2 linked regions of the Rhodobacter capsulatus SB 1003 genome follow. The protein of the gene in region 1 interacts with the protein of each later gene in a pairwise test. Links are inferred from orthologs where the notes say so. Each region holds a gene or a part of one and is shown in the gene's direction. Other genes may lie near its edges.

Region 1 (3,232 bases):
AACGTCGCCCGATCCGGCCGTGGCCAGCCAGGGCGCGGCGCGGGGGCCGGTGGCGCTGTGCACGGCGGCCGCGCCCGACGGATGGGCGATGGCGGTTTCGGGGCCCTTGAGCAGCACGGTGCAGTTGATCCGCGCGGCGGCCTGGCGGGCGGCGGCGACGCGGGGCAGGCTGCCGTCTTCGAGCCCCTGCGCAAGGTCGGGGAACAGGCGGCGGAATTCGCCCTGATGCGGGGTGATCACCGTCTGATCATGCATCGCGTTGAACAGCGGGCCGGGATCGGCGGTGAAGGCGGTCAGCGCATCGGCATCCAGCACGGTGGGACGGCGCAGCCAGAGCGCGGCGGGCACCATTTCCAGCGCCCGCGGCAGGCCCAGCCCCGGGCCGAGGCAAAGCGCGTTCAGCCGCGGGTCCTGAAAATGGCCGCGCAGGGAATAGGCATCGGGCAGGGCGGTCAGCATGATCGCGGTCAGCTGCGCCGCATTCTCGGCCAGGCTGATCTGCGGACAGGCGAGCGTCACCAGACCCGCCCCCACTCGCAGCGCGGCCCGCGCGGCCAGACGGGCGGCGCCGCCCTTGCCGGGACTGCCCGCCAGAATCAGCGCATGGCCGTGGTCGTATTTATGCGCCTCGGGCGATTTGGCGAGGCGGGAACGCATCTCCTCGGTCAAGGTGATCTGGCGGAACATGGCCCCTCCGGCGCGGTCGTTTTTTCCAACCCTAGCGCGGGGTGGTGAGAAAAGCGTGAAGATCCGCCCTAAAGGCCGATCGGTTTGACGATGACGCCGATGCCCTCGGCGCGCAGCTGCGCATGTGCGGGTTTTTCGCGGTGGAAGGTGACCGCCAGCGAACAGGGCGCCGAGGGCCAGCCCGCGGCATCGGCCCGCGCATCGGCATCGCGCCCCGAAGGCAGGTCGATCGCCAGCACCGGCCGCCCCGCGCTGGCCAGCGCCGCGAAGATCGGGCCGAAGCCGGTCAGGGGCCGCGTCAGCCCAAGCCCGAAAAGCGCATCGACGACCAGATCGGCGCTGCTGAAATCGGGCGCGGCGGGCAGGGGCGCGATCGTGCCGATGCGCCGCCAGCGGTCGTGATTGGCGCGGGCGTCGGGCGGCAGCCGGTCCGCCTCGCCGTAAAGATAAAGTGTCACCTTCCAGCCGCGGCGGCGCAGGAGCCGGGCGACCACGAAGCCGTCGCCGCCGTTGTTGCCCGGCCCGCAAAGGATCATCGCATGGCGCAGCGCCACCGCGGGCGGGCGGATGTCGGGCCAGGCCTCGGCGATCGCCTCGACCACCGCCGCGCCCGCGCGTTCCATCAGCTCGAGCCCGCTGGCGCGGCCGGAGGCGATGGCCGCCCTCTCGAGGCTGCGCATGTCATCACTCGTCAGGATTTCCGTCATATGCCGCCCAAACAGTTTACACTTCGCACAATAAATATGCTAACCGCCTAAATCATCATCGCTGTTCGGGGAATCCCCGGGCGCGACGCACCCGCCAAAAGCTAGCCGATTGCGGGGCGGCGTGGAAAGTGGTGAGACGAGGGCGCAAGATCGAAAGGGGGGAGTCGGCATGAAGAAGGTCGAGGCGATCATCAAGCCGTTCAAGCTCGATGAAGTGAAGGAAGCGCTTCAGGAAGCGGGGATTCAAGGGCTGAGCGTGATCGAGGTGAAAGGCTTCGGGCGGCAAAAGGGCCATACCGAGCTGTATCGCGGGGCCGAATATGTCGTCGACTTCCTGCCCAAGGTGAAGATCGAGATGGTTCTGCCCGACGAGATGGTCGATATCGCCATCGAGGCCATCGTCGGCGCCGCCCGCACCGAAAAGATCGGCGACGGGAAGATCTTCGTCTCCTCCATCGAACAGGCGATCCGCATCCGCACCGGCGAGACCGGCGAGGACGCGGTCTGAGACTTCCGAATTTCGGGCGATGGCCCGGCACCGCAACGGGCCCAGCCCGCACCCCATGCTCAACGAAAGGGTAATTTGCAAATGAGCGCAGTCAAAAAGGCTCTCGATCTGATGAAGGCGGAGGAGGTCGAATATGTCGACATCCGTTTCTGCGACCCGCGTGGCAAGCTGCAGCACGTGACGCTGATCGCCGATCTCGTGGACGAGGACTTCTTCGAGGAAGGCTTCATGTTCGATGGCTCGTCGATCGCGGGCTGGAAGTCGATCGACCAGTCGGACATGAAACTGATCCCGGACGCGTCCTCGGTCTACATCGACCCCTTCTATGCCGAAAAGACCATGTGCGTGCATTGCAACGTGGTCGAGCCGGACACCGGCGAAGCCTATTCGCGCGACCCGCGCGGCATCGCGCTGAAAGCCGAAGCCTATCTGAAGGCCTCGGGCATCGGTGACGTCGCCTATTTCGGGCCGGAAGCCGAATTCTTCATCTTCGACGACGTGCGCTACTCGGTCACCCCGGCCAAGGTCGCCTATCAGATCGACGCGGAAGCGGCGGCCTGGAACACCGATGCCGAAGTCGAGATGGGCAACCTCGCCCACCGCGCCGGCCACAAGGGCGGCTACTTCCCGGTGAACCCGGTCGATGAAGCCCAGGACCTGCGCGGCGAGATGCTCTCGACGATGAAGCGCATGGGCATGAAGGTCGACAAGCACCACCACGAAGTGGCGACCTGCCAGCACGAACTCGGGCTGATCTTCGGCGGTCTGACCGAACAGGCTGACAACATCCTGAAATACAAATACGTCATCCACAATGTCGCGCATGCCTATGGCAAGACCGTGACCTTCATGCCGAAACCCATGAAGGGCGACAACGGCTCGGGGATGCACGTGAACATGTCGATCTGGAAAGACGGGAAACCGCTCTTTGCCGGGGACAAATATGCGGATCTGTCGCAGGAAGCGCTGTATTTCATCGGCGGTATCCTGAAACACGCGAAAGCGCTGAACGCGCTGACGAACCCGGGCACCAACAGCTACAAGCGTCTGATCCCGGGCTTCGAGGCCCCGGTTCTGCGCGCCTATTCGGCCCGCAACCGCTCGGGCTGCGTCCGTATTCCGTGGACCGAGTCGCCGAAAGCCAAACGCGTCGAAGCCCGCTTCCCCGATCCGTCGGCGAACCCCTATCTGGCCTTTGCCGCGCTGCTGATGGCCGGTCTCGACGGCATCAAGAACAAGATCGACCCGGGTCCGGCCTCGGACAAGGACCTCTACGATCTGCCGCCGGAAGAACTGGCCGCGATCCCGACCGTCTGCGGCTCGCTGCGCG
Region 2 (3,603 bases), 1.3 Mb from region 1 along the record:
CGGCCTGACGCGCTGGGACATTCCCTCGGCGACGCTGGCGCTGCCCGGGCTGCAGGGCGGCTGGTTCGCCATGCCCGATCCGAACCTGAACAGCCGCTTCAAGGAACGCTACGAAACCGCCTTCGGCACCGCGCCGCATCCGATTGCCGGGCTTGCCTATGACGGCATCGCCGCGATCGGCGCGCTGGTGAAATCCGGCCGTCCCGATGCGCTTGGCCGGGCCGCGCTGACCCAGCCCTCGGGCTTTGTCGGCGTCAACGGCATCTTCCGGCTGCGCCCCGATGGCAGCAACGAACGCGGTCTGGCCGTCGCCGAGATCCGCAACGGTCAGGCCGTGGTGATCGACGCCGCCCCGCGTTCCTTCGGCATGGCCGGGTATTGATCCCGGCCTTCCCTCCCCCGCCGAAAGGCCCCAAGGACCATGAGACGCCCGTGAGCGACAGCGCCAGACCCGCCCCGGCAGAGCCCGGGGCGCACCTGCTTTTCGATCTGCCCGCCCTGACCGCGCGGCTTGATGCCAGCCTGCGGGACGCGGACGCCCGCAACATCCGCGCCGAGACCGTCCGCTTTCTTGCGGCCGAGCGCGAGGCCGCCCTGCCGCGCATCATCGCCGATTTCGGCACCCATCCGCGCCGGGCCGGAGAGACCGTCGCCGCCTATGCCGCGATGACCGACGGCCTTGTCCGCGCCGTCTTTCACGTCGCCACCACCCGGCTGCACCCGCTGCAGGCGCCGACCGCGGCCGAGGGGATCTCGGTTCTGGCCGTCGGCGGCTATGGCCGCGCCGAGATGGCGCCCTTTTCCGATGTCGACCTGCTGTTCCTGACGCCCTGGAAGATCACCCCCTGGGCCGAAAGCGTGATCGAGAGCATGCTTTACATGCTCTGGGATCTGAAGCTGAAGGTCGGCCATTCCTCGCGCACGGTGGAAGATTGCATCCGCCTGGGCCGCGAAGACATCACCATCCGCACGGCGCTTTTGGAAAACCGCTATCTTGACGGCGATGCGGCCTTGGCCGAGCGTCTGAACCAGACCCTGCGCAACGATCTGTTCAAGGGCACCGGCCCGGAATTCATCGAGGCGAAACTGGCCGAACGGTCGGAGCGCCACCGCCGTCAGGGCGGGCAGCGCTATGTGCTGGAACCGAACGTCAAGGAAGGCAAGGGCGGCCTGCGCGATCTGCAGACGCTGTACTGGATCGCGAAATATCTGCATGGGGTCAACGACACCGCCGATCTGGTCGGCCTTGGCGTCTTCACCGCCGAGGAATATGCGGTCTTTCAGGAGGCCGAGGATTTCCTTTGGGCGGTGCGCTGCCATCTGCATCTGATCGCCAACCGCGCCTCAGACCAGCTCTCCTTCGACGCGCAGGTCGAGGTGGCCCGGCGCATGGGCTTTGCCGATGCCGCGGGCCGTCGCGGCGTCGAGGTCTTCATGCAGCATTACTTCCGCCATGCCACCCGGGTGGGCGAGCTGACGCGGGTCTTCCTCACCGTGCTGGAGGCGCAGCATGCGAAACCGGCGCCGGTGCTCAAGCGGCTGTTCCGGCGCAAGAAACCGCTGAAAGCGCCGTTCTTTGACGATATTTCCCGCGTCAATGTCGCCGACACCCGGGCCTTTCTGGCCGATCCGCTGAATTTCCTGCGCATCTTCGAGGAAGCCCTGCGCACCAACATGCTGCTGCATCCCGATGCGATGCGGCTGATCGCGGCCAATCTGGACCGGATCGACGACCGCCTGCGCGAGGATCGCGAGGCCGCGCATGTCTTCCTTGATCTGCTGCTCAAGCATGGCAACCCGGAACGGGTGCTGCGGCGGATGAACGAGCTGGGTCTGCTGGCGGCCTATATCCCGGAATTCGAGCCGATCGTGGCGATGATGCAGTTCAACATGTATCACAGCTACACGGTCGACGAGCATACGATCCAGTGCATCTCGACGCTGGCGCAGATCGAGCGGCGCGAGCTGAACGAGGAATTGCCGCTGTCGTCGCATATCCTCGACGAGGGGGTGAACCGCCGCGTGCTTTATGTGGCGCTTTTGCTGCATGACATCGGCAAGGGCCGTCCCGAGGATCACTCGATCCTCGGCGCGCAGATCGCCCGCAAGGTGGCGCCGCGGCTCGGGCTTTCGCCCGAGGACTGCGAGACGGTCGAATGGCTGATCCGCCATCACCTTTTGATGTCGGACGTGGCGCAGAAACGCGACCTGTCGGACCCGCGCACCATTCGCGATTTCGCCAAGCAGGTGAAGACGCGCAAGCGGCTGGATCTTTTGACCGTGCTGACCGTCTGCGACATCCGCGGCGTCGGCCCGAATGTCTGGAACAACTGGAAGGCGACGCTGCTGCGCCGGCTTTATTCCGACACCACCCGGGCGCTGGAACACGGGCTTGAGGCGGTGAACCGCGAGCAGCGCTCGGATGCGGCGAAAAAGGCGCTGCGCGAGGCGCTGTCGGGCTGGGATGCGCGCGACATCCGCGCCGAACTGGGCCGCCATTACGACCCCTATTGGCAGGGGCTGACCACGGGCACCCATGCGATCTTCGCCGAGATGCTGCGCGGCCTTGGCGATGACGAGATCCGCATCGACCTTGACCCCGATCTGGACCATGACGCCACCCGGGCGGCCTTTGCGCTGTCCGATCACCCGGGGATCTTTTCGCGGCTGGCGGGGGCCCTGGCGCTGGTCGGCGCGAATGTGGTCGATGCCCGCACCTATACCTCGAAGGACGGCTATGCGACCGCCGTCTTCTGGGTGCAGGACAGCGAGGGCCACCCCTACGAGGCCACGAAACTGCCGCGCCTGCGGGGCATGATCGAAAAGACGCTGAAGGGCGAGGTGGTGGCGCGTGACGCGCTCAAGGATCGCGACAAGATCAAGAAGCGCGAACGCGAATTCCGCTTTCCGACCCATATCACCTTCGACAACGAGGGATCGGACATCTACACGATCGTCGAGGTCGACACCCGCGACCGGCCCGGGCTGCTTTACGATCTGACGCGCGCGCTGGCCTCGTCGAACATCTATATCGCCTCGGCCGTGATCGCGACCTATGGCGCGCAGGTGGTCGACACCTTTTACGTCAAGGACATGTTCGGCCTGAAGCTGCATTCGGGGCAGCGGCAGGAATCGCTGGAAAAACGGCTGCGCGACGCGATCATCCGCGGCGCCGAACGGGCGGGGCAGGCATGAGCGGGCGGCTGCTGCGCAGCGTCGCGACGCTGGGAAGCTGGACGCTCGTCTCGCGTGTGGCCGGTTTTGCCCGTGACGTGCTGATGGCGGCTTACCTCGGCGCGGGGCCGGTGGCGGATGCCTTCAACATCGCATTCAAGCTTCCCAACATGTTCCGCAGGCTGTTTGCGGAAGGCGCCTTCAACCTCGCCTTCGTGCCGATCTATGCCAAGAAGCTCGAAAGTGGTGAAGATGCGGATGCGTTCGCGCAAAATGCATTCTGGGGGCTTGCGAGCTTCCTGACGCTCTTTGTCGTGATCGGCACCCTGGCGATGCCCTGGCTGGTCTGGGCGCTGGCCTCGGGCTTTGCAGGCGATGCACGGTTCGACATGGCGGTGGATTTCGGCCGCATCACCTTTTGCTACATCG

The links.
Region 2: the proteins of RCAP_RS08295 (region 1) and RCAP_RS02370 interact in binary tests that used the Escherichia coli proteins (3 or more experiments, as listed by UniProt). The link is inferred for Rhodobacter capsulatus SB 1003 from one-to-one orthologs.

The regions. Positions count from the first base shown.
Region 1 is NC_014034.1:1,809,564-1,812,795, forward strand. Bases 316-3,232 are described here. They hold RCAP_RS08295 (P-II family nitrogen regulator), read left to right. Parts: upstream 316-1,563; coding sequence 1,564-1,902; downstream 1,903-3,232. Other genes in these bases: RCAP_RS20175 (NAD(P)H-hydrate dehydratase), read right to left, coding at 316-687; RCAP_RS20180 (NAD(P)H-hydrate epimerase), read right to left, coding at 756-1,394; glnA (type I glutamate--ammonia ligase), read left to right, coding at 1,984-3,232. In the rest of the region: more of RCAP_RS20175, read right to left, coding at 1-315. UniProt on the Escherichia coli protein: P-II indirectly controls the transcription of the glutamine synthetase gene (glnA). P-II prevents NR-II-catalyzed conversion of NR-I to NR-I-phosphate, the transcriptional activator of GlnA. When P-II is uridylylated to P-II-UMP, these events are reversed.
Region 2 is NC_014034.1:498,166-501,768, forward strand. What follows is about bases 108-3,395. They hold RCAP_RS02370 ([protein-PII] uridylyltransferase), read left to right. Parts: upstream 108-432; coding sequence 433-3,195; downstream 3,196-3,395. Other genes in these bases: RCAP_RS02365 (penicillin-binding protein activator), read left to right, coding at 108-382; murJ (murein biosynthesis integral membrane protein MurJ), read left to right, coding at 3,192-3,395. Outside these bases: more of RCAP_RS02365, read left to right, coding at 1-107; more of murJ, read left to right, coding at 3,396-3,603.